One region of the Bradyrhizobium sp. McL0615 genome, then DNA from elsewhere that is predicted to be linked to it. Evidence: predicted binding sites of a transcription regulator. Region 1 holds the regulator's gene; each other region holds the start of a gene.
The links. The regulator PhoB, encoded in region 1, activates phosphate uptake and scavenging genes when phosphate is short. The targets are predictions, from matches to a motif close to TGTCATNNANCTGTCAT.

Region 1 (4,209 bases):
TGCTCCTGCAGCGCCGCGATCAGGTACGGATGGCAGTGCCCCAGCGCGTTCACCGCAACGCCCGAGGTGAAGTCGAGATAGCGATCGCCATTGGTGGCGGTCAGCCAGCAGCCCTCGCCGCGCTCGAAGCCGAGATCGACCCTGGCGAAGACGGGGAGCAGATGCGACGTGGCGCTTTGGGTCATGGCAATCACTGAAGGTTTTGACCGGCCGCGGAGCATGCGAGCGTGAGCGCGAACGCGGCAGCAGCCGGTCTTGCGAAAACGAAACGTGCCGCCTCTTAAGGGCGGCACGTAGGAGGTATTCTATGTGGGCGGCGGTCGCTGTCAACACGCCACAAGGCTGTGTTTCCAGCACTGAAAGCGGGCCTTCCTGCGGCGCAAGAAAGGTTAATTCCGTAGGATTGCGGTGTGGTGCAAAACACGCACTGCAATGCAGAGATGCCGGAACATGTGGACGCATCGGCGCGGACTCTTGCGCCCGAGTCCCGCCATATTGTAGCTTTTGGGCTGTCGGGTACGACATCTCGTGCGGCGGATCTGATCCCAAGAGTCCATTTTGTACAGCGTACACGTTCGGGCGCGGCTTTCGCGCCCGGCGAGGGCTAAGGGATTCTGACCGCAGGGATTTTTGAGACGAATGACGTCGCCAGTGCTGCCCCTGATTGGCCGGCGCGATGCGAAGGGAAGAATGCGATGACGGTATTGACCTGGTCCGACGATCGCGTCGAACAGCTGAAAAAGCTCTGGGAAGCCGGATTGTCGGCCAGCCAGATCGCCGCGGAACTCGGAAATGTGACGCGAAACGCTGTGATCGGCAAAGTGCACCGGCTGGGCCTGTCCGGCCGCGCCAAGAGCCCCTCCTCGGCCGCCCCGCGGCAGCGCAAGGCGCGCCCGGCGCAGCAGATGATGCGGGTATCGCGCCCGGTATCGCGCGGCAACACCGCGCTGGCGCACGCTTTCGAGGTCGAGATGGAGCCGGATCCGATCGCCTTCGACAACGTGGTGCCGATGAGCCAGCGGCTGTCGCTGCTCGAACTGAACGAAGCCACCTGCCACTGGCCGGTCGGCGATCCCTCGAGCCCGGAATTCTTCTTCTGCGGCGGCAAGGCGCTCGCGGGCCTGCCCTATTGCGCGCATCACTCGCGCGTGGCGTATCAGCCGGCCTCCGACCGGCGCAGGCAGCAGCCGAAGCCGACGCGGTAAGTTGCGATTTATCGAGCCCGGATGGAGCGCAGCGCAACCCGGGCTACGAACCAAATGGTTTGTCGTCCCTGCGAACGCAGGGACCCATAACCACCGATGTCAGTGGTTATGCTTCGCTGGAGCTCCAGCGTTTTTCAACAATCGAGATTTGTGGGTATGGGTCCCTGCGTTCGCAGGGACGACGGCGGTTGCGAACGCTGAAGCCTTACGGCTCCACCTTCGCAAACCGGTCATCCAGCGCGTAGCCGGCGCCGCGCACGGTGCGGATCGGGTCCTGCTCGCGGCCGGGGTTGAGCAGTTTGCGCAGGCGGCCGATATGGACGTCGACGGTGCGCTCGTCGATATAGATGTCGCGGCCCCAGACGCTGTCGAGCAATTGCTCGCGGCTGAAGACGCGGCCGGGATGCTCCAGGAAAAACTCCAGCAGGCGATACTCGGTCGGGCCGAGATCGATCTGGCGGCCCGAACGCGCGACGCGGCGTTTCTCGCGATCCAGTTCGATGTCGCCATAGGTCAGCACGGTGGCGAGCCGCTCCGGGCTCGCGCGCCGCAACAGGCCCTTCACCCGCGCCAGCAGTTCCGGCACCGAGAACGGTTTGACGATGTAATCGTCGGCGCCGGTCGCCAGCCCCCGCACCCGCTCGCTCTCCTCGCCGCGCGCGGTCAGCATGATGATCGGCAATTGCTTGGTCTCCGGCCGGGCGCGCAGGCGCCGGCAGAGTTCGATGCCTGACAGACCGGGCAGCATCCAGTCCAGCACGACGAGATCGGGCACCCGTTCCTTCAACCGGGTATCCGCATCGTCGCCGCGCGCGACGGTTTCGACATCATAACCTTCGGCGTCGAGGTTGTAGCGCAACAGCGTGGTCAGCGCTTCCTCGTCCTCGACCACCATAATGCGCGCGCTCATCTTCTATCCCTCAGCTATTCGGTACGGTCGTGGCAAAATTCGTCATGTCGCCCTTCGGGCGCTTGTCGAGCATCTGCTGGCCCTCGATCATGTAGAACACGGTCTCGGCGATATTGGTGGCATGGTCGCCGATCCGTTCGATGTTCTTGGCGCAGAACATCAAATGGATGCAGAACGAGATGTTGCGCGGGTCTTCCATCATATAGGTCAGGAGCTCGCGGAACAGCGAGGTGCAGATGGCGTCGACTTCCTCGTCGCCCTTCCAGACCGCCATCGCCGCCGGCAGATCGTGCGCTGCATAGGCGTCCAGCACCGACTTGACCTGCGACTGCACCAGGTCGGTCATGTGTTCGAGGCCGCGCATCAGCTTCAGCGGCTGGAAATCGTTTTCCAGTGCTGCGACGCGCTTGCCCATGTTCTTGGCGAGGTCGCCGATCCGCTCCAGATCGGTGGCGACCCGCATGGCGCCGACGATCTCGCGCAGGTCGATCGCCATCGGCTGGCGGCGCGCGATAGTCAGCACCGCGCGCTCCTCGATCAGATGCTGCAGCCGGTCGATCTCGACGTCAGACGCGACGACGCGCTTGCCGAGAGCGACGTCGCGACGGACCAGCGCGTCGACGGATTCGGTGATCATGCGCTCAGCCAGGCCGCCCATCTCGGCGACGAGACGGGTCAATTCCTGGAGGTCGCTGTCGAATGCCTTGGCGGTGTGTTCAGAAGCCATGTGTTATCTCCTCAACCGAACCGGCCGGTGATGTAATCTTGGGTACGTCGATCGCTCGGCGAGGTGAAAATCTTGTTGGTGTCGTCGAACTCTATCAGCTCGCCGAGATACATGAAGGCGGTCTTGTCCGAGACGCGGGCCGCCTGCTGCATGTTATGGGTGACGATGGCGATGGTGTAATCCTCCGCCAGCTCCTGGATCAGTTCCTCGACCTTGGCGGTCGAGATCGGGTCCAGCGCCGAGCAGGGCTCGTCGAACAAAATCACCTCGGGCCGCACCGCAACCGTGCGCGCGATGCAGAGCCGCTGCTGCTGGCCGCCGGACAGCGACAGCCCGCTTGCGTTCAGCTTGTCCTTGACCTCGTTCCACAGCGCGCCACCGCGCAGCGCCTTCTCGACCCGGCCGTCCATCTCCGACTTGGAGATCTTCTCATAGAGCCGGATGCCGAAGGCGATGTTTTCGTAGATCGTCATCGGGAACGGCGTCGGCTTCTGGAACACCATGCCGACGCGGGCCCGCAGCAGATTGAGGTCGAGCTTGGGGTCGAGGATGTTGGTCTGGTCGAGCATCAACTGGCCGGTCGCCTTCTGGCCGGGATAGAGGTCGTACATCCGGTTGAAGATCCGCAGCAGCGTGGACTTGCCGCAGCCGGACGGGCCGATGAAGGCGGTGACGCGGTTGGTGCCGAGCGTCAGGTTGATGTTCTTCAGCGCATGGTGCTCGCCATAGTAAAAGTTCAGGCCGCGGGCGGTCACCTTCGGTGCGGCCTCGGGCAGCGCCACCTGCGGAACGGGCCCGCTCGCGGTACTCACTGATACGGAGAGTTCGGTCATTTGGATGTCCTCTCGGCGCCGAGAATGCGCGCGCCAATATTCAGGGCAAGTACGGTGAGCGTGATCAGCAGCGCCCCGCTCCAGGCGAGCTGCTTCCAGTAGACATAGGGGCTCTGCACGAAGTTGTTGATGGTGACGGGAAGGTTCGCCATCGTCTTGGTCAGGTTCAGGCTGAAGAACTGGTTCGACAGCGCGGTGAACAACAGCGGCGCAGTCTCGCCGGCGACGCGGGCGGTCGCCAGCAGCACGCCGGTGATCAGGCCCGAGCGGGCGGCGCGATAGGCGATCCGCCGGATCACCAGCGAGCGCGGCAGCCCGAGAGCGGAGGCGGCCTCGCGCAGCGGATTGGGCACCAGTCCCAGCATGTCCTCGGTGGTGCGGACCACCACGGGGATCACGATCACGGCGAGCGCCAGGCAGCCGGCGAAGGCCGAGAAGCCGCCCATCGGCACCACGATGGCGCCGTAGATAAACAGGCCGATGATGATCGACGGCGCGCTCAACAGGATATCGTTGATGAAGCGGATCACCGAG
Region 2 (4,209 bases), 2.5 Mb from region 1:
ATCGTGTTCGCACTGATCTTCGTCATCGCCTTCGGTCTCGGCCCGATGGCCGGCGTGTTGGCGATTGCGATCCATTCCACCGGCGCGCTTGGCAAGCTGTTTTCCGAGATCGTCGAAAATGCCGACATGAAGCCGGTCGAAGGCGTGCGCTCGACCGGTGCAAGCTGGCTGTCCTGCATGCGGTTTGCCGTGTTGCCGCAGGTATCGGCCGGCTACGCCAGCTACGCGCTGCTGCGCTTCGAGATCAACGTTCGCGAAGCCTCGGTGATGGGCTTTGTGGGCGCCGGCGGCATCGGGCAGGAACTCGTGGTCGCGATCCGTAAATTCTATTACTCCGACGTCAGCGCCATTCTGCTGACGATCATCGTCACCGTCTTCATCATCGATATCGGCACCGGCTGGTTGCGCGGCCGCCTGTTCGGCAAGGATGCGCGAGCATGAGCCAGTTGCCGAAGCCGGACCGGGAGCAATTGCGGGCGAAATACCCTGATATCTTCGACAGGCCCGCCGCGTCGCGGCTCGCCGTGCCGGCGATGATCGTCGCCGCCTTCGCCGTTTTCATCTTCGGGCTGGTCGACCTCGACTTCTCGCCGGCAAAACTGTTCGCCGGGCTGAGCCAGCTCGGCTGGATCACGCTGATGATGATCCCGCCCGATCCGGGCTCATCCTTGCCGGCCTATCTGTCGGCGCTGGGGGAAACCCTGTCGATCGCGCTGCTCGGCACCACCATCGCCGCCGTTGCGGCGCTGCCGTTCAGCCTGCTGGCGGCGCGGAACATCATTCCTTCGGGTTGGCTGCGCTTTCCGGTGCGCCGCTTTTTCGATTCCATCCGCGGTGTCGACACGCTGATCTGGGCGCTGGTGTGGATCAACGTCGTTGGCCTCGGCCCGTTCGCCGGTGTGCTCGCGATCGCGCTGTCCGACTTCGGGGCGTTCGGCAAATTGTTTTCGGAGGCCATCGAAGCGGCCGACAGGAAGCAGGTCGAGGGGATCAGGGCTTCCGGCGGCAATGCGCTGCATGAAATACGCTTCGGCCTGATGCCCCAGGTGCTGCCTGTCATCGCGGGGCAGGTGCTCTATTTCATCGAATCGAATACGCGCTCAGCGACGATCATCGGAATCGTCGGCGCTGGCGGCATCGGTCTGCAGCTGGCCGAGCAGATCCGCGTGCTTGAGTGGCAGAAAGTGTCGTTCCTGATCCTGATGATTCTGGTTGCGGTGGCCGCGATCGACTGGATCTCGGGCAAGCTGCGTTTCGCCATCATCGGACAGCGGGCAATCGCGTGAGATCCGTAGGGTGGGCAAAGGCGCGTTAGCGCCGTGCCCACCGTTTCTCGGTAGGTTCTCGTCGTCTGTGGTGGGCACGCTTCGCTTTGCCCACCCTACAAACCATTCTCCACCAAGAACTCCACACGCTCCGCGGCAAAGCGAGAGCGCTTGGTTGTCAGCGGCTCGCCTGCGGTATCGACGTCGGTGCTGTCGACCACGAGCACGGGACGTCCGAGCGCGAGGTCCAGCCGCGCGGCGTCGGTTGCGTCGACGATGCCGGCGGTGATCCGGGTCGACGCGCGGCGAAAATCCCGGATGCCGTAATGCGCGACCAGCTTGGTCATCGAGCGGACATTGGCGAACACTTTCCCCGCATCAGGGAAGCGTTCGGCCGAAAGCCAGGTGGTGCTGATGCAGATCGGCGTGCGATCGGCCAGCCGTACCGATTCGATCCGGACCAGCGGCGCCCCGGTCTTCAGTCCGAGTTCCCGGGCCAACTCGCGCGTGGCTTCTTCCTCGGTCGCGTCGATGAATTGGCCGCGCGGTTCCCGGCCGCCGGCGCCGACGATTTCGGAAAACCGCGTTCGTGAGCGCAGGGGATAGGCGATGCGCCGGGTCTCGACATAGGTGCCGCTGCCGCGTTCGGCGCGCACCAGGCCGCGTTCGGCGAGCGCGGCAAGCGCGCGCCGTACGGTATGGCGGTTGACCCGATAGGTCTCGGCGATCTCCATCTCGCCCGGCAGCTTTTCGCCGGCGGCAAAGCGGCCGTCCGCGATGCCGCGCTCGATGCCGTCGGCGACCTGCCGCCACAGCGCAACGCCGGAGGCGGCGTCCTGAATGCTCATGTCGCGATATCCGCCATTGGAGAAATATCACCTCGTTGTCACGAAATCGTCATGGCGTTTCGGTATCGAGTTGTCTAGTATCATAGACAACTTGATTCAGGCAAGGTCGATGTGATGGCAGGCAAAGAAAGTCACGGGCAAGCCCGGCGCAAGGCTGCGATGGCGGTGCTGGCCCACGCCGAGGCCACAGACATTGCCTGTTATCTCGAGGCGATTGCGTTGCCGGCGCACGAAGACCTGCGCGAGCCCGAAAATGGCCTGGTCATGGTGCGCGGTCGCGTCGGCGGCGACGGCGCGCCATTCAATCTCGGAGAAGCCACGGTTTCGCGCGCGGCGGTGCGGCTTTCGACCGGAGAAGTCGGCTTCGGCTACACGCTCGGCCGCAACCGTCACAAGGCGAAGCTGATCGCGCTGTGCGACGCCATGGTGCAGTCGGATGAATTCGCGGCCACGGTTGAAGCCGGGGTGATCGCACCGCTGCGTGCGGCGACGATCGAAAAGCGAAACCGCAGGTCGGCAGAGGCCGCGGCGACACGGGTCGATTTCTACACACTGGTACGGGGTGAGGGCTGAGATGACGAGCGTTGCCGAATTACCCGGGGGATTTGCCGACAAGGTGCTGTCGGCGCAATCGACCTTTCGTTCCGTCATGGATGCGATGGCGCGGCCGGGTAGCATTCAATGTATCGCGTCCACGGCTGGCACACCGGTCGGGATGATGCGCGGCGCGGCCGCCATAGCGCTGACCCTGTTCGACCACGATACGCCGGTCTGGCTCGATGGCCAGATGTCGGCGACGGCGGATGTCGCCAAATGGCTCAAGTTCCATACCAGCGCGCCAGTCGTTGCGGATTCGTCGATTGCCAATTTTGCGCTGATAGGCGATCCGCAGAGCCTGCCGGCGCTCGATCGCTTCGCGTTCGGCAGCAATGAATATCCGGACCGTTCGACGACGCTGGTTCTGCAGGTCGAAAGCTTGACGGATGGCCCCGTTGTCGAGCTGCAGGGCCCTGGCATCGACGGCTCGGCGGCGTTCCGCGCTTCAATTCAGCCGCGAGATCTGTTCGAGCGGCTGGCCATCAATGCCACACTGTTTCCGCGCGGCATCGACGTCGTGCTGGTTCATGACGATTCCATCGTCGCCATACCGCGCACGACGCGGCTCGTGAGGGGAGGCTGAGCATGTATGTTTCCGTCAAGGGAGGCGAACGCGCCATCGAGAACGCCCACCGCCTGCTGGCGCATGAGCGGCGCGGCGACCGTGATGTTCCCGAACTGTCACTGGCCCAGATCTCCGAGCAGCTTACGCTCGGCGTCGACCGGGTCATGACCGAGGGTTCGCTGTACGACCGCGAATTGGCGGCGCTCGCCATCAAGCAGGCGCGTGGCGACCTGATCGAGGCGATCTTCCTGGTGCGCGCGTTCCGCGCCACGCTGCCGCGCTTTGGCGCGACAGAGCCGGTCGACACCGGCGCGATGCAGGTGCGCCGCCGGGTTTCCTCGACCTTCAAGGATATTCCGGGCGGGCAAATTCTCGGGCCCACCTTCGACTACACCCATCGTCTGCTCGATCCGCAACTCGCCGAGGGTTTCGAGCCCGATACGCCTGCCGCCGGTGAAGCGTCTACCGCGGCGACCCCGCGCGTGACCGACATTCTGGGCCGCGACGGCCTGATCGAGCCGTCGCCGATCGCGGATGCCGACGCGCCCGTCGGTGACCTGACGCGCGAGCCGCTCAATTTCCCGGCGGACCGCGATTTGCGCCTGCAAAACCTGGCGCGCGCCGATGAAGGCTTCCTGCTGGCGCTCGGCTATTCCTCGCAACGCGGCTATGGCCGCAACCACCCCTTCGCCGGCGAGATCCGGTTCGGCGAGGTGGAGGTCGAGTTCATGGCCGAGGATGCCGGCTTTGCCGTTCCGCTCGGCGCGATCGCGCTGACCGAATGCCAGATGGTCAACCAGTTCAAGGGATCGGCGACCGAAGCGCCGTGTTTTACGCGCGGCTATGGCTTGGCGTTCGGACAGAGCGAGCGCAAGACCATGTCGATGGCGCTGGTCGATCGCAGCCTGCGCGCCCGTGAGCTTGGCGAGGAGGT
Region 3 (4,209 bases), 1.7 Mb from region 1:
TTGGCATGGCCGCCCATGTCGACGGCAAGGCGTGCTCGACGCTCGACTTCACGGGATTATCGCAGAAGAACGGCGCGGTCATGAGCCACGTCCGCATCGCGCCCGAAGCCGACGATCTCGCGACCGTCCGCATCGCGCCGGGCGGGGCCAACCTCATCCTCGGCTGCGACATCGTGGTCGCCACCAGCATCCCGGCGCTGAGCCGGGCCGAGCGCGGTGTGACCCGCGCCATCGTCAATGCCGACCTGCTGCCGACCGCGAGTTTCGTCATCAACCCCGACATCGACTTCGAGGCGGGGACGATGCGGGACTCGCTCAACGGGGCCGTCAGCGCCTCCGATCTCGATATTCTGGACGCCACCGGGCTTGCCACCGCACTGATGGGCGACAGCATCGCCACCAACGCCTTCATGCTTGGCTTTGCTTTCCAGCGCGGCGCGATTCCGCTTTCGCTGGAGGCGATCATGAAGGCGATCGACCTCAATGGCGCGGCGATCGAGATGAACAAGCTGGCGTTCTCCTGGGGCCGGCTCGCCGCACACGACCTGCAGCGCGTCGTCAGCGCCGCGCGCTTCAAGAACTCAGGCGCGGCGCCGGCCAAGCGGACGCTCGACGAGAGCATCGCTTTCCGCGCCAATTTCCTGATCGAGTACCAGAATGAGGCTTATTCGAAGCGCTACCTCGCCAAGGTGGAGCGCGTCCGTGCCGCCGAAGCCGAGGGCTCGCCCGGTTCGCATGACCTCACCGAGGCCTTTGCAAAAGGCCTGTTCAAGCTGATGGCCTACAAGGACGAATACGAAGTCGCCCGGCTCTATTCCGACGGCGAGTTCGCAAAAGCGTTGAAGGAACAGTTCGACGGCGACCCCGGCGTCAAGGTCAGCCTCGCGCCTCCGCTGCTGGCGTCGCGCGACAAGGTGACCGGACATTTGCGCAAGCGCGAGTTCGGTTCCTGGATTTTTCGCGCCTTCGACCTGCTGACGCGGTTCAAGTTCCTGCGCGGAACGGCGTTCGATCCGTTCGGTTACACGACTGAGCGCCGGATGGAACGCGCCTTGCCGGGCGAATATTCCACGATGATGTTCCGCCATCTCGACAAGGCGAAACCGCAGGACTGGCCGCGCCTGGTAGCGCTGGCAAAATCCGCGGAACTCGTTCGCGGCTACGGCCACATCAAGGAAGCCAATGTCGCAAAATTCCGCGGAGAATGCGCGCGCCTGGAAGCCGCGATCGGCCAGCCGGTGGCGCAGGCCGCCGAGTAGGGCTGTTCATCCGGATTGTGGACTTTTCCACAGCCGGGACCAACCATCGTTCATCTTGTGACCGGGAACGGCTGGCATTGTCCGGCCGGCTTCCTACATCAAGGTGTCAGTTTCACCCTTTTGGTAGATTTCAGGAGGCCAGCGATGGGCCTGAAAACGGCTATTGCGACAGCGCTTTGTACAGGGCTCCTGATGTCGGGCAGCGCCGCGCTGGCCGACGAATATCGCGCCGACGAGTTCCTCGGCCTCGATCTTCCTCAGGCCCTGCTCTCGCCGAAGCGACTCGGCCCCGAGACGCAATTCGCTCCGGTCCGTATCGAGGCGAGGACCGATCGCAAGCCGGTGAAGACGGAACGCGTGGTGGTGGCAAAGGAAGCCGCGCCCAAGCCGCAAGTGGCGGAGCAGCGTGTCGAAAAGCCGCGCGCCGCCGCCCGCACCAAGCTGGCGCGGCGTCACAGCAACCCACTCGACGCGCAGGCGCGCGATACGCGCATCCAGACCTGGCCGTGCAAGTCCGGCGGCATCTGCGGCTGGGAGCGGTAGAGATTCGTAACTTCGTAGGGTGGGTTAGCCGAAGGCGTAACCCACCGCTTTGACCTCCCCGCAGAAACACTTTGGTGGGTTACGCTTCGCTAACCCACCCTACGAAGCGACGCGTCCACGTCATCCACCTGTCGTAAAAGCTTCAGCCGCGAGTCAAACTCAACGGGCACACCTTCGTCGTGATTCGACGAGGGTGCTTCGATGCCAATTGCGATACGCGCCGGGCAAGGCTTGAACCAACAAGGCTTGAACCGGCGTCAATGGCTGGTCCGCTCCGCAGCAACATGCGCCGTGGCCGGTCTCGGCAGCCTCGCCAGACCGTATCTCAGCCGCGCCGCGGACCGGCCGCTCATCACCAGCGGCATTCAATCCGGCGACGTCTCGGCCAATTCCGCGGTGATCTGGGCGCGCGCCGACCGGCCGGCGCGGATGCAGGTGGAATGTTCTGTTGTGGAGAGTTTCAAGACCATCATTGGCTCGGCCTCCGCCGAGGCCTTGCCGGCCGGCGATTTCACCTCAAAGGTGCTGCTCGACGGCCTGCCGGCCGGGCAGGATATTTTCTATCGCGTGCGGTTTGAAGATATCGGCGGGCAGGGTCTCGTCGGCGAGACGCAGCTTGGGCATTTGCGTACCGCGCCCGTGACACGAAGCTCGATATCGTTCGCCTGGTCGGGCGATACCACGGGGCAGGGCTGGGGCATCGACGAAAGCCGTGGCGGGATGCGGACATACCGCACCATGCTCGACAACCGTCCGGACTTCTTCATCCATTCCGGCGATCACATCTATGCGGATTGCCCGGTCGAGCGGGAATTGAAGCTGCCCGATGGTGACGTGTGGCGAAACGTCGTCACCGAGGAAAAATCCGTCGTCGCCCACAGCCTCGCCGAGTTCCGCGGCAACTACAAATACAACTGGCTCGACCAGAACTTTCGCGCCTTCCATGCCGCCGTGCCCCTGTTCGCGCAATGGGACGACCACGAGGTCACCAACGATTGGGCGCCGATGGGTACCGCCGATGAGACCGGCTATGCCGAGGACGGCAGCTCGCTTCTGGTGGCGCGAGCGCGCCGCGCGTTCCATGAGTTCATGCCGATGCGGGCCGTGCCCGCCCAAGACGGCCGCATCTATCGCAAGATCGCCTATGGACCGCTGCTCGACGTCTTCATGCTCGACATGCGCAGCTACCGCGATTCCACCTGGAATCAGCGCGACGACCTGAGCGAGACCTGCATCCTGGGTGCTGCGCAACTGGCCTGGCTGAAGCGCGAGCTGGTGGCGTCCGATGCCACCTGGAAAGTGATCGCCGCCGACATGCCGATCGGCCTCTTCAGCGAGGATGGCATCGCGCTCGGCGACGGCCCGCCGGAGCGGCGCGAGCACGAGATCGCCAATCTGCTGTCGTTCATGAAGCGCGCCGGCATCCGCAACACGGTGTGGCTGACCGCCGACATGCATTATACGGCCGCGCACCATTACGACCCGAACCGCGCGGCCTATCAGGATTTCGAACCGTTCTGGGAATTCGTCTCCGGTCCGCTGCATGCGGGCACCTGGGCGCCGGCCCCGCTCGACAACACGTTCGGACCGAAAGCGATGTTCCAGAAGGGCTGCAGCGGCGAGAATCTCGCCCCCTGTTACGGCCTGCAGTTCTTCGGCCGCGTCGATATCGACGGCAAGACCGAAGTGATGACCGTGACGTTGAAGGATGTCGATAACCGGGACCTCTGGTCGGTCGATATCGAGCCCCGCCCGGACGCGCGGCCGGGTCAGATCATGGCGCAGCATATCTGACGTCTTCGACCGCGGGATCGTCGGCACGGAATCCCGGACCAGCTTCCATGTTCGCGCCGCATAGTTCGGACAGGATCACCACGCTGGCGCGGTGGTGTGCAAAACCACATCCCGAAGTTGCGTTAGTTCTTGAACGAGGCGCAGCGGTGGCGCACACTTCGCCTGTCCCGCCCGACCGGAGCCCCGCCATGTTTGTCGCCGACAGCAAGCGCCTGACGCATCAGGGCGCGAAAAAGATCATGGCGACGGCGCTGGAATTGGCCGGCCAGGCCAACATCGCGATCGCCTGTGCCATTGTGGATGCCGGTGGGCATGTGATCCTGATAGAGCGCATGGACGGCGGCCGCTTCCATACCGTGCACTCCTGCACCACCAAGGCGGTTTGCGCCGCGTCAAACCGGCGCCCGACCACGGCCAAAGGCGCGGCCGGTCAGGACCTCGACGTCAGCCATGCGATCGGACTTGCGCTTGCCGCCGGACCGGAACGGTGGACGGCCATGGAAGGCGGCGTGCCGGTGCTGGTCGACCGCGAATGCATCGGCGGCGTCGGCGTCAGCGGCGGTGATTGGGAGACCGATTTGCGGATCGCCAAGCTGGCCGTCGAGTCGATCGG
Region 4 (4,209 bases), 2.0 Mb from region 1:
GCTATTGAACGGCCGGGCGATGGCTGCGGGCCACAAGACCGCCGCCAACGAGATCATCGCGCTCGCCGGCGCCGTCAACGCGATCGACGGCTATGACGGCTACAAGATCATCAACGACGAGGCGATCGTCGCTGCAAAGCCCGACGTGGTGCTCTCGATCCAGCGCGGCAAGGATTCGGTGGAGGCGGAGACGGTGTACCTCCATCCGGCCTTCGCGCTGACCCCGGTCGCGGCCAACAAGACTTTCATCTCGATGGAAGGCCTCTATCTACTCGGCTTCGGGCCGCGCACGGCGGTCGCAGCGCGCGACCTCTCGATCCAGCTCTATCCGGCGCTGGCGCCGCATGCCGAGAAATTCAAGCCGGCGGCAGTCAACGCAAACTGCCGGCTGTGACGGCCCTCTCCGACAGCACGGAACGTGCCAAGCAGCGCAGCGGATACGCGTTCCGTCCGCCCGCGTCCCTCACCGTCATTTGCCTGCTCGCCGCGCTTGCCGCCGCGGCGCTGATCGCGCTGACGATGGGCGCTGCCGGCATTCCGCTGGCGCGGCTGCCGGCCGCGCTCGGCCTGTGGGCGGACGCTGCAGCGGGACCAAGCCTCGCGCGCGACCAGCTCGTATTGTGGTCGATCCGGATTCCGCGGATCGCGGCAGCCGCGATGGTCGGCGCCCTGCTCGCGACATCGGGCGCCATTATGCAGGGACTGTTTCGAAACCCCCTCGCCGACCCCGCACTGGTCGGCGTTTCCTCCGGCGGCGCGTTTGCAGCGGCGGCAGCGATCGTCTTCACCGACAGCCACCCCGGCGAGAGCCTCCGCTTCATGCAGAATCAGTTGCTGCCGATCGCGGCCTTCGCCGGCTCGCTGGGGACGACGATCGTTCTGTATGGGATCGCGAGCCGCTCGGGGCGGACGTCGATTGCGATCTTCCTGCTGGCCGGCATTGCGATTGCCGCCATCGCCAATGCCGGCATCGGGCTCCTGGTGTTCATCGCCGACGATCGCCAGTTGCGCGATATCACGTTCTGGATGCTGGGCTCGCTGAGCGGCGCGACCTGGCCCAAGCTCGCCACGCTGGCGCCGGTGCTGGGGCTTGCTTTGATTGCCTGCGTCTCGATCGCGCGCGGGCTTGATGTGCTGGTGCTCGGCGAGGCCGAGGCTTTTCACAACGGCGTCGACGTCGAGCGGCTGAAGCGGATTTCGATCGTGCTGGTGTCGGCGATGACCGGCGTTGCGGTATCGGTCTGCGGCGTGGTCGGCTTTGTCGGCATCGTGGTGCCGCATCTGCTGCGGCTGGTGATCGGGCCGGCGCACCGGCTGCTGCTGCCGACCTCGATGCTGTTGGGCGCGGTGCTGATGGTGGGCGCCGACACGCTGGCGCGCACCATCGTGGCGCCGGCGGAAATGCCGATCGGCATCCTGACGGCGGCGATCGGCGCGCCGTTTTTCTTAGGCATGCTGTTGCGCCAGCGCGGGCTGGTTCCGCTATGACCGCCATTCTCGAAGCCCAATCGATCTCGATGACGATCGGGGGCGCCACGCTGGTCGACGGCATCGACCTGCGCATCAAGGCCGGCGAGATGGTCGCGATCGTCGGTCCCAACGGCGCCGGCAAATCGACGCTGCTGCGGATGCTGTCCGGCGACCTCCGCCCGACGCGCGGCCAAATCCGGTTGAAGCAGCGCGAGATCCACCTCTATCCGCCGCGCCAGCTCGCCTATCACCGCACGATGCTGTCGCAGCATGTCAACGTCACCTTCCCGTTCACCGTCGAGGAGATCGTCCATATGGGCGCTGGCGACGCCGGCCGCTCCGCCGCGCAACGGCTGGTCGATGCCGCACTCGACGAGGTCGGACTGGCCCCATTCAGTCACCGGCAATTGCCGACGCTTTCCGGCGGCGAACAGCAACGCGCGCATTTTGCCCGCGTGCTGGTGCAACTCGCCTGCGGCGAACAACAGCACGGCCCCGGCCTGCTATTGCTGGACGAGCCGACTTCCAGCCTCGATATGCGCCACCAGATCGATCTGGTGGAGACGGCGCGGCGGCGCGCGCAGAACGGTACGGCCGTGATTGCCGTGCTGCACGACCTCAATCTGGCGATGCGCTTCGCCGACCGGATCGTGCTGCTGCATCGCGGCAAGCTTGCCGTCGACGGCGGCCGCGCGGAGGCGATCACGGCCGAGACCATCCGCCGGATTTTCGAGGTCGACGTCACGATCGACTATACCGACGGCGGCGTGCCGTTCCTGCTGCCGCAGACGATGCGGCCCGCAGGCCCGCCAACGGCATAACGCCGCAGCCTTATCCAACGGCGTTACAGGTTCTTCACAGAACTGTCAGCCAGCTGTAACAGCCGCTCCGCAAGACACTCCGCATCGTCATCATGAGGAGATCCGCCATGCGCGTGTCATTGCTCTGCTCCGTCGCGTCCATCTTTCTGGCCAGTGCTGCATTTGCACAGGGCGAAGGCGAGTTTCCCGCCACGCTGAAGAGCCACGCCGTGCTGCCGGCGCAGAGCTTCATCGATGCGCCCGTGGATGCGCCGGACGATCTCAAGACCGCGGGCAAATACACCACCGGCAAGCGCGTCGATACCGTCGGCAGCGTGATGGGCAAGTCTTACGAGCGCCCCACCGGCGTATCGCTGCCGTTCAAGGGCCAGCCGCTGCAGGGCCATTCCGGCATCAAGGTGATGCCGGACGGTTCGTTCTGGGTGCTCACCGACAACGGCATGGGCTCGCGCTACAACTCGGCCGACTCGATGCTCTATCTGAACCGCCACAAGATCGACTGGGCGAGCGGCAAGATCGAGCGACAGGAAACCGTCTTCCTGCACGATCCCGACAAGAAGGTGCCGTTCCGCATCGTGCATGAGGACACTGCAAAGCGCTATCTCACCGGTGCCGATTTCGACACCGAGGGCTTTCAGGTCATCGGCGACACCTTCTGGATCGGCGACGAGTTCGGACCCTATGTGCTGAAGGCCGACAGGATGGGCAAGATTCTCGCCGTGTTCGAAACCATCGCCGACGGCAAGCCGGTGCGCTCGCCCGACCATTGGTCGGTGCAGTCGCCGGGCGCACCCGGGGCGACCTACACCAGTGTCAATCTGCGCCGCTCCAAGGGCTATGAAGGTTTTGCGTCGTCGAAGGACGGCAAATTCCTCTATGGTCTGCTCGAGGGCCCGCTGTGGGATGCCGAGAAAAAGGACTGGGAAAAGCTCGACGGCAAGGAAGCCTCGCGGATTCTCGAATTCGACGTCGTGAACGAAAAATTCACCGGCCGCTACTGGCAATATGTGTTCGAGCAGAACGGCAACGCCATCGGCGACTTCAACATGATCGACGCCTCCAGCGGCCTGATCATCGAGCGCGACAATGGCGAGGGCACCGCCGACAAGGCCTGCCCGGCCGGCCAGCGCGGCGAGAACTGCTTTCCGGATCTCGCCAAATTCAAGCGCGTCTACAAGGTCGAACTGTCCGACGCCAATGTCGGCAAGCCGGTGCGCAAGATCGCCTATATCGATTTGATGAAAATCCGCGATCCCGACAACAAGGCCCGCAAGCCGCTTAACGACGGCGTGCTGACCTTCCCGTTCTTCACCATAGAGAACGTCGACCGCGTCGATGAGACGCATATCATCGTCGGCAACGACAACAACCTGCCGTTCTCGTCGAGCCGCGATCCCAACAAGGCGGATGATAACGAGTTCGTGCTGCTGGAAGTCGGCGAGTTTTTGAAGGCGAAGTAAAGGTGCTTCTCCCTCTCCCCGCTCTTTCGCGGGGGGAGGGAGAAGACCAAACGCTACGGCAGCACGGTGGCTCGCCGTCGGCCGAGTGCATTCGATCGATCCATCCACTCCGGCAGGGGCGCACCGTCGCGATGCCGTCCGCCGGCGCACGCCGCGGCCCAGGCAGCCACAGCACCGAGCAGGATCGCGGTCGCGACCGAGAAGGCGAGGATCACGGTGCTGCGCCGTGACCTTGCAATGGCTGTCGTGGCGCTCGCAATGACGCCATCGACCCTGCGTTCCGCGTCGGCTGCGGCGAGGCCGGTCAGCGCACCGACTTGCTGGACAAGGTAGGTTCGGTCGTCCGCGCTCATGCCGCTATGACTTGAAGTGGTGAGCAGGATCCGGCCGGCTTCGGCGCGCTCGGCGCTGAGATCCACGTTGGGTGCGCGGCGGCCGGCGCGAAATAGCCGATCCAG

Region 2: phnF (phosphonate metabolism transcriptional regulator PhnF) is a predicted target of PhoB. The motif match lies at 2,150-2,166, and genes of this name have one in related genera.
Region 3: ACPPVP_RS12170 (alkaline phosphatase D family protein) is a predicted target of PhoB. The motif match lies at 1,921-1,937, and genes of this name have one in related genera.
Region 4: ACPPVP_RS36875 (esterase-like activity of phytase family protein) is a predicted target of PhoB. The motif match lies at 2,335-2,351, and genes of this name have one in related genera.

What each region holds. Positions count from the first base shown of each region.
Region 1 covers NZ_CP188254.1:839,056-843,264, reverse strand. The annotation lists gene ACPPVP_RS03880 (aspartate aminotransferase family protein) at 1-185, opposite strand, end outside; gene ACPPVP_RS03875 (GcrA family cell cycle regulator) at 696-1,205, shown strand; gene phoB (phosphate regulon transcriptional regulator PhoB) at 1,411-2,115, opposite strand; gene phoU (phosphate signaling complex protein PhoU) at 2,126-2,842, opposite strand; gene pstB (phosphate ABC transporter ATP-binding protein PstB) at 2,854-3,675, opposite strand; gene pstA (phosphate ABC transporter permease PstA) at 3,672-4,209, opposite strand, start outside.
Region 2 covers NZ_CP188254.1:3,385,696-3,389,904, forward strand. The annotation lists gene phnE (phosphonate ABC transporter, permease protein PhnE) at 1-441, shown strand, start outside; gene phnE (phosphonate ABC transporter, permease protein PhnE) at 438-1,286, shown strand; gene phnF (phosphonate metabolism transcriptional regulator PhnF) at 1,382-2,113, opposite strand; gene phnG (phosphonate C-P lyase system protein PhnG) at 2,273-2,686, shown strand; gene phnH (phosphonate C-P lyase system protein PhnH) at 2,688-3,293, shown strand; gene ACPPVP_RS16025 (carbon-phosphorus lyase complex subunit PhnI) at 3,296-4,209, shown strand, end outside.
Region 3 covers NZ_CP188254.1:2,528,519-2,532,727, forward strand. The annotation lists gene ACPPVP_RS12160 (indolepyruvate ferredoxin oxidoreductase family protein) at 1-1,259, shown strand, start outside; gene ACPPVP_RS12165 (hypothetical protein) at 1,404-1,802, shown strand; gene ACPPVP_RS12170 (alkaline phosphatase D family protein) at 2,004-3,596, shown strand; gene ACPPVP_RS12175 (GlcG/HbpS family heme-binding protein) at 3,785-4,209, shown strand, end outside.
Region 4 covers NZ_CP188254.1:7,666,699-7,670,907, forward strand. The annotation lists gene ACPPVP_RS36860 (heme/hemin ABC transporter substrate-binding protein) at 1-394, shown strand, start outside; gene ACPPVP_RS36865 (FecCD family ABC transporter permease) at 391-1,488, shown strand; gene ACPPVP_RS36870 (heme ABC transporter ATP-binding protein) at 1,485-2,291, shown strand; gene ACPPVP_RS36875 (esterase-like activity of phytase family protein) at 2,399-3,751, shown strand; gene ACPPVP_RS36880 (hypothetical protein) at 3,805-4,209, opposite strand, start outside.